DNA from 2 places in the Priestia aryabhattai genome. Region 1 is predicted to be linked to the other one. Evidence: riboswitches for the same ligand, from Rfam matches in the RefSeq annotation. Region 1 holds a riboswitch; the other holds the start of a gene.
What was found. A riboswitch is a leader RNA that binds a small molecule or an ion and turns the genes downstream of it on or off. The one in region 1 is predicted to bind cyclic di-AMP.
Positions count from the first base shown of each region.

Region 2: another riboswitch for cyclic di-AMP. It lies ahead of M3225_RS02455 (APC family permease); the one in region 1 lies ahead of M3225_RS27855 (cation:dicarboxylate symporter family transporter).

Region 1 covers NZ_JAMBOQ010000017.1:18,333-22,521, forward strand. The annotation lists gene ytvI (sporulation integral membrane protein YtvI) at 1-545, opposite strand, end outside; gene M3225_RS27855 (cation:dicarboxylate symporter family transporter) at 759-2,018, opposite strand; cyclic di-AMP (ydaO/yuaA leader) riboswitch at 2,125-2,264, opposite strand; gene M3225_RS27860 (undecaprenyl-diphosphate phosphatase) at 2,538-3,362, opposite strand; gene M3225_RS27865 (hypothetical protein) at 3,821-4,111, shown strand.
Region 2 covers NZ_JAMBOQ010000001.1:468,300-472,488, reverse strand. The annotation lists gene glnA (type I glutamate--ammonia ligase) at 1-503, shown strand, start outside; gene M3225_RS02460 (N-acetylmuramoyl-L-alanine amidase) at 1,236-2,264, shown strand; cyclic di-AMP (ydaO/yuaA leader) riboswitch at 2,456-2,596, shown strand; gene M3225_RS02455 (APC family permease) at 2,757-4,189, shown strand, end outside.

The sequences.
Region 1 (4,189 bases):
AAGAATGACTTAATTTTATTTTTAATAGCAGGCAGCTCAAGGCTGATAAATACAAGCGCTACTAAATAAATAAGAAACTCTAATAGAAACCCAGGAACAGTAGCGGCAAAGCTAATGATGATTTCCACGGTACTTTTTAATAGAGAATCTAATGAATTTACGGTTTTTTCAAGCGTGCGCTCGATAGAAGAAATCACTTCTGTAGGAAGAGCGTTTGAATAGTACTTCCACTTAATAATAGTTGGATAAATCGCGGTTTCATAGATTTCTTTTACAAATGAAGGCGCTATTTTTGAAAGAGCAACCACTTGCGTAACGATTGTTCGAACAATAAAAAAACCAATAAGTATGAGCGAAACAACATATAAAATGAAGGTCATAAGCACTGCATAGACTCTCTTCATTTTAAAAGATTGATGCAATTTTTGAACAATACCCTCAAGTGCTAATGCTGTTAATAAAGCAAATACAATCGGTAAACTGTAAGGGATTAACACACATACGATTACTATCGAGGCGATGACCCATATTCGCTTTTTCCACATACTCTACTATCCCCCTACTAGCTAAGCTATCTCTATATTTACTGATAAAGAAAGGAACCAGTGACTGCTTTTATGTAAAAATAAAATTTGGATATTTTTATACCTGATGTTACATATTATAGGGTCAATTTCCATAATAATAAAGGAATTATTATGAAAAAAGCTACTTATTCTAATTTTTTGAATAGAATAAGTAGCTTTTTAATTTATAAATTAGCCGGCCCTCATGACCTCTGTACCTTTTTTAGGGTCAAATTTGCCTTCAGATTTAGACATTACAATTGCTGCTAGTGTGTTTCCTACTAAGTTAACAACCGTACGTGCCATATCCATGATTCTGTCTACTCCAGCAATGAAGGCTAATCCTTCTGCCGGAACACCGATTGTTCCAAGAGTAGCTAGTAATACAACAAATGATGTTCCTGGCACTGCAGCCATTCCTTTAGATGTAACCATCAATACAAGAATGAGCGTCAGCTGTTGAACGATCGTTAAATCAATACCATACACCTGTGCTAAGAATAACGCTGCAATCGCTTGATAAAGAACGGAACCATCTAGGTTAAAGGTATAACCAATTGGTACAACGAACGATACGATAGCTTTTGGACAGCCCATCTTTTCAAGTTTTTCCATAATACGTGGAAGAACCGTCTCAGAACTAGATGTACTGTATGCTAACAATAGTTCATCTTTCATATAGCGGAATAAGTGGAAGATATTAATTCCTGCCCATTTCGCGATTCCTCCTAATACAACAAGTAGGAAGAAAATTAACGCTAAGTAAACCAAGATAACAAGCTTTCCTAATGAAAGGAGTGAATCTAAGCCGAATTTTGAAACCGTTACACCAATTAAAGCAAATACACCAATTGGAGCCACTTTCATTACAAGGTTTACCACGTGAAACATTGCATGAGAAACGCCGTCGAAGAATTGTACAACTGGCTTTCCTCTTTCTCCAATTGCCGCTACTCCAAGGGCAAATAATACTGTAAAGAAGATAATTGCTAGCATATCTCCTTCAACAATTGATTGAAAAAAGTTTGTCGGAACAATGTGTAAGAATGTTTCAGCCACTGACTTTCCTTCTTGCTGTTCGGATGTTTCAACGTATTGTGAAATATCACTTTTCTGTGCTGAATGAATGTCTACACCTTGTCCAGGATGGAAGATATTAGCGATTAATACACCGATTACGATTGCAAAAGTCGTAATAATTTCAAAATAGAGAATTGTTTTAACGCCAAGTTTTCCGACCTGTTTACCGCTACCTGCTCCTGCAACTCCAACAACTAAGCTTGAGATAACAATTGGAATAACAATCATCTTAATTAATCTTAAAAATAAGTCTCCTAGCGGCTGTAGGTATGTTACTACACGCGGATCATTAAACCAAATTACCCCTACAAGAACACCGAGGATTAATCCGGTAAAAATCTGCGTAGCCAAACCAAAACGAATTTTTTTCATAGATGTACCTCCCCAAAGATGTATGACATTTGTATATATTTTTCTGAAAAAACAAAAAAAGGCTATTCTTAAGAAAGAACAGCCTTTTACTTACGCTATTTTGGGCTCTTTCTCTCAATAAAGCAAACGGGGTTAACTGTCGGATTCGGAATTGAGAGTTTCCTACCTTTTGTAAGGATTCACCCCAAGGCAGCTTCACTGCCGATAATGATTCCCCCGCTCTATACGATTAAGCTTATTATTCAGTTTTTATAAAATTAAAACGATCTATACGTTGTCATACGTTTTTTACAGTCAATAAAACTAAACAGAAGTCTTACTTTTACTTAACTTTATACTGCACAAATATTAATTTACTATTTTTCGACACGTTTTGTCAATACCCATGTTTATAAAACGCTTTCAAAAGACGATAATATATATTTATGCAAAAAAGCTATTGCAATGCTGCAATAGCTTTTTCTTGCTTTTTAAGTCTCTATTAGAAGTTTAAACGACTAATAAACACGCTTTTTTATTTTATAAAAATACAAAATATAGAATAGCTGCTAAAATAATTCGATAAATCGCAAATGGTACTAATTTGATACGATTAATTAATTTTAGGAAAAAGCGAATTGATACCAGCGCAAAAATAAAGGCGCTTATAAAACCGGCAATAAAAAACGGTAGTGCATCTGATGTGAAATACTGCCAGTTTTTAATCAATGAAAGTCCGCTTGCTCCTGCCATGATTGGCACTGCCATAATAAACGTAAAGTCTGCGGCTGCTTTATGGCTCATTCCAAGAAGAACCCCTCCTGAAATCGTTGAACCTGAACGAGAAAAACCTGGCCAAAGAGCAATACATTGAAACAGTCCTATACCAAGTGCTTGTCCATAAGTCATTTGGTCCACCGTCTCTACGCGCGGACGTTTAGGTCCAAACAAATCTGCTAGAATCATTAATACAGCTCCGACCACTAAGCCAATTAGCACCGTATTTAAAGAAAACAAATGCTCATCAATGTAATCATCAAACAAAAGTCCTAACACTCCTGCCGGTAACAGACCAACAATTACCTGCATTAAATTCAAGCGATTTGTCGGTCCAATTGGAGCAGCTGATTTTTTTCCCAGTCCTAATAAATTAATAAAACGATCTTTAAAAATAACAACTACTGCTAAGATCGACCCTAGCTGAATAACAATTTTAAATGTATTAGCTACTGGAGATGAAAATAATTCTTTTGAATTTAACCACAGGTCATCGACAATAATCATATGCCCAGTTGACGAAACAGGAGCAAACTCTGTTAAACCTTCTACAATCCCTAAAATGATTGCTACAATAATTTCCCACATAAAGCTATGTACCTTGCCTTTCTTTCAAATTAATAAGCTTATCGCTTCATTTTACATGCTCAACTATTTTCCTATTTTGACACTTGCTTTTTTATCATAATTGTTAAAACTATGAAATACAATGTGTATTTGCAAAAAGATAAGAATCTTTAATAATTTGTAATAAAAAGCTTAAATGCTATAACTTAAAAATACGATATCAGCTTTTATTTATTTTAGAAAGTAGTCATTATGTTCTGTATAAATTCCGGTCTCTTAGCTAAAAATGAATCATCTAGACTATTTTTCTTTGATGTGAAAAAATGACTAAATCATTATGTTTTTTCCATCCCTCTTTACTGTCATCTATCATTTTAATCAACTAGTGCTTGCTTATACGACATATCCCCTAAGTAATTTGAAACTTTTTTCTCTCCTTTCTCGTATATAGTAGTATCTTTTTTAGGAGGCTTTTTACTATGAATGGAAATGTACGTACAATGAAATGGGTCACTGCTGGGTATGAAGCCTTGCTGGGAATTCCTTTAATTGGCGCGGGGATTGTTATGGGCTTTAGTTATACTCCTCTTTTTATTGGATTTATTCTTCATGCTATCACACTAATTTTAGCTAATAGACGAGGGTTATCTGCTTATGGAAACATACTAGGGATTGTTACCTCACTGGTTGCTTGGATTCCATTTTTAGGGTTTATCATGCATATTATTACAGCTATTGTGATTGCAATCGACGCTGCTAGACAACGCTAATTGTCTAGCTTTTTTTATTTAAGGGTTGATTTTTTACCGAATGATGGTAAACTTAAGCCGTAAATTGAATAATTTGAA
Region 2 (4,189 bases), on a different contig from region 1:
TCATCAAGCACGCACATAGCTTTACAGCAGTAACAAACCCTACTGTCAACTCTTATAAGCGTCTAGTACCTGGATATGAGGCTCCTTGTTATGTTGCATGGTCTGCACGCAACCGTAGCCCATTAATCCGTATCCCAGCTTCTCGTGGCGTAGGAACTCGTGTTGAGGTACGTAGCGTAGACCCAGCTGCTAACCCATACTTAGCAATGGCTGTTCTGTTAAAAGCTGGTTTAGATGGAATCAAGAACAATCTTGAAGCTCCAAAACCTATCGATCGTAATATCTATGTAATGACAAAAGAAGAGCGTGTTGAAGAAGGTATCGTAGATTTACCTGCAACACTAGCTCAAGCTTTAGATAGCTTCCAATCAAACGAAGTTATGGTTGCTGCTTTAGGTGAACACTTAGCAGAGCATTTCGTTGAAGCGAAAGAAATCGAATGGGATATGTTCCGTACACAAGTTCATCCTTGGGAACGTGACCAATATATGAGCCAATATTAATTTTTAAAAGTCTGAGAGATCGTTTATACATTCTCTCAGACTTTTTTATTTTTCAAAATGAATGACATTCTGCATAAGTAAATTGAATATATAGCTTGTTTATAATAAAGCTGCCTGTCGTACAATTTACGGTGGGCTTTTTTATTGTTTCGTTACATACAAGAAAGAATTGGTTTACATAAATCAAAACGGATGAGCTTTTTGTCTCATTGAATCTATAAGTAAAAGTAGTGTATAACAGATAGTGAGATTGTTTATGTGTTCACTCTGCACTGTATTTCAGTATAACTTCAGAGAATTTTCAGCTAATCATAGTATCGTTAGAAAATACTGTTGGAGAGGGATGGAATAAAAATGAAAGAAGGAAATTTCTTTAAAGGTTTAGTGATAGGAATATTGATAAGCATTCCAATTTGGATTATTCTCATTGTCATAGGTGTACTGCTTTTTAAATAGACCCTACCGTTATCATAATAGAATAGACAAAACTTCCCTCTTAGTGTATACTTTAAATGAAAATGATAATTATTATCATTTAATCAACGAATCAACACTCTGCATATAGCTGTCACTCCTTGAGAGCTATCCCTATTCAATATTCTGTCTATAAAGCAGAATACCCGCTGCCTTTGAACAGCGGGCCTTTTTTTAGTAATTTTCTACTTAGTAGGCTAGTATACGTAGCACTTTTTGCCCTCACGCATATGTTAACAATAAGGAGGAACAAGTAATATGAAAAAAATCTATCTTGATGCAGGACATGGTGGGGCAGATACAGGAGCAGTTGGAGCGAACGGACTATATGAAAAAAACTTAGTTTTAAAAATTCAACAATATTTAATAAGCTATTTAAATAGCACTTACAGTGACTTTACGATTAAAACCACCCGTACCACAGATACTTTTTTATCTTTATCTCAGCGCGCTTCTCAAGCTAATTCGTGGGGAGCAGATGCATTTATGTCTATTCACGTAAATGCTGGTGGAGGAACAGGTTACGAAGATTATGTTTATCGAAGCGCTAGCAATGCTAGTAAAACGTTTCAATCAATTGTACACGGCCAAGTACAGCCAACGCTGCTGTCGTATAATCATCCGAATCGCGGACGAAAATCAGCCAATTATGCGGTGCTTCGCTTAACAAATATGCCTGCAGTACTCACTGAAATTGCATTTATTGATAACAGGACAGATGCAGCACTTCTTCAAAATGCAGCATTTTTAAAAAGCATGGGTGAATCGTATGCAAAAGGAATTGCCGTATATTTAAATTTACCTCGTCGTGCAGTTCCAACACCAACACCAATTCCAAACCCTTCACCTTCTGAACCGAGTACAAAAACGTATACGATCAAGCAAGGAGATACGCTGTACAGTATTGCACAGAAGTACGGAATAACAGTACAAGCGCTTCAAGAAGCGAATACAGGGCTTTCTGATCCTTTAACACTACAAGTTGGAAAAACGATTGTTATTCCTTCCGGAACTTCACCAACTCCATCACCAACACCACCTTCTGAACAATATCCACTTCCAAATGGAATTTTAAAACAAGGTGATTCTGGAGAAGCTGTGAAACAGCTTCAGAGAGCATTAAACGCGGTTAATTTTAAAGTAGGGTCAGTAGACGGAATATATGGAGTTCAAACGAAAGATGCAGTAAGACGTTTTCAGCTTGTGTATCTCCCTTATGATGTAGATGGCATTTATGGTCTTCAAACGAAAAACAAGCTAGCAACCGTTCTAAAAGCAAAAAGTTAAAGTGAGAAGGTCTTCTGTAAGCAGTCAGAAGGCCTTTTATTTTCCTGTTAAAAGCGCCTTAAGCACTATTTTATTGTTTACGTAAAATAATGCTTTACAAACCAATTGTACGGGAGTATATTATCTAAGAATAAAGGATAGTTATGAAAGAAACATGTTATCAATCATACCCTTTAACCAAAAATTATATTGGCCTGTGATCGCTTAATTCGTCAGAAGTGGGGGACCCAAATTTGTGCATTGTCACTTGGGGTGAATCCTTTTTAAAAGGTAGGGCTACTCTCATAGCCCGAATCCGACAGCTAACCCCATAAGCGTTTTGGAGAGGAGGTTTAAGCTGTGTAAAAACGCTGAGAACCCTTAGTGTTTTTTTTGTGCGCTTTTTTAACATAAAAAGGTATTTTTTAGGGACAATACCATTTATTATTGAACTTGTAACGGAGCTTAGCAACAAATAGCAATGTAGCTAAGCGATTATCGGAGGGAAATTACGTGAACTATTCAGTTCTCAAAAGATTATTGATTGGAAAGCCGCTTAAAACAAAAGAGTTAGGCGATCAAAAGCTTAGTAAGCTTAAAGCGCTGGCTATTTTATCATCAGATGCCTTATCTTCAGTAGCGTATGGAACAGAACAGATTTTAATTGTACTTGCAACAGTCGGAGTCCTTGCCTATTGGTATTCGATTCCAATTGCGCTTGGGGTATTGGTGCTGCTGACGGCTTTAATTCTTTCATATCGTCAAATTATTTATGCATATCCTCAAGGCGGAGGAGCTTATATTGTTTCTAAAACCAATTTAGGAGAAAATCCTGGGCTTATCGCTGGGGGATCACTGTTAGTAGATTATATTTTAACAGTTGCTGTGAGCGTCTCAGCAGGAACGGATGCTTTAACTTCGGCTTTTCCAGCGCTGCATCATTATAACGTAGTAATTGCGTGTTTGCTGGTGATTTTTATTACCGTCTTAAATTTACGAGGTGTAACAGAATCCGCTTCTGTATTAGCTTATCCGGTTTATTTATTTGTTATTGCTCTTATTTTGTTAATAGCGGTGGGCTTCTTTAAAATAGCGACAGGTCAAGTTTCACCTGAGCTTCATACATCCCTTGGTACAGTGGTGCCAGGTATTAGTTTATTTTTATTATTAAAAGCTTTTTCGTCAGGCTGTTCGGCATTGACAGGTGTAGAAGCTATTTCAAATGCGGTGCCTAACTTTAAAGAGCCAGGTGCAAAAAATGCTGTTCATACATTAATGCTGATGGGCGGTATTCTAGCCGTTTTATTTTCTGGAATCACGTTTTTAGCTTATTGGCTTGGAATTTCTCCAAAAGCAGATGAAACTGTTGTATCACAAATTGCATCGAGTGTGTTTGGAAGAAATGGATTTTATTATTTTATTCAAGGCACAACAGCTCTAATCCTAGTGCTAGCGGCAAATACGGGCTTTTCAGCTTTCCCTTTGCTGGCTGTAAACTTATCGTCTGATAAATACATGCCAAGAATGTTTCAAATTCGTGGCGATCGACTAGGCTATTCAAATGGAATTGTGACGCTTGGAATTGCTTCTATTGTCTTAATTGTAGCTTTTAAAGGAGCGACGGAACAATTAATTCCTCTTTATGCAGTTGGGGTGTTCATTCCATTTACGCTTTCTCAAACAGGCATGATTGTCAAATGGCTTAGAGAAAAGCCGGCCGGCTGGCAAGGAAAGCTAACCATCAACTTAATTGGTGCGCTCATTACATTAACTGTATTAATTATTTTGTTTACAACGAAGTTTTCACAAGTATGGTCCGTGCTAGTTTTCTTGCCGATTATTGTCTATATTTTTCATCGAATTCATACGCATTATGAATCGGTAGGAGAGCAGCTTCGTATTAAACAAGGAGAAAAGATTGGAAAGCTTGAAGGAAGTGTGGTCAT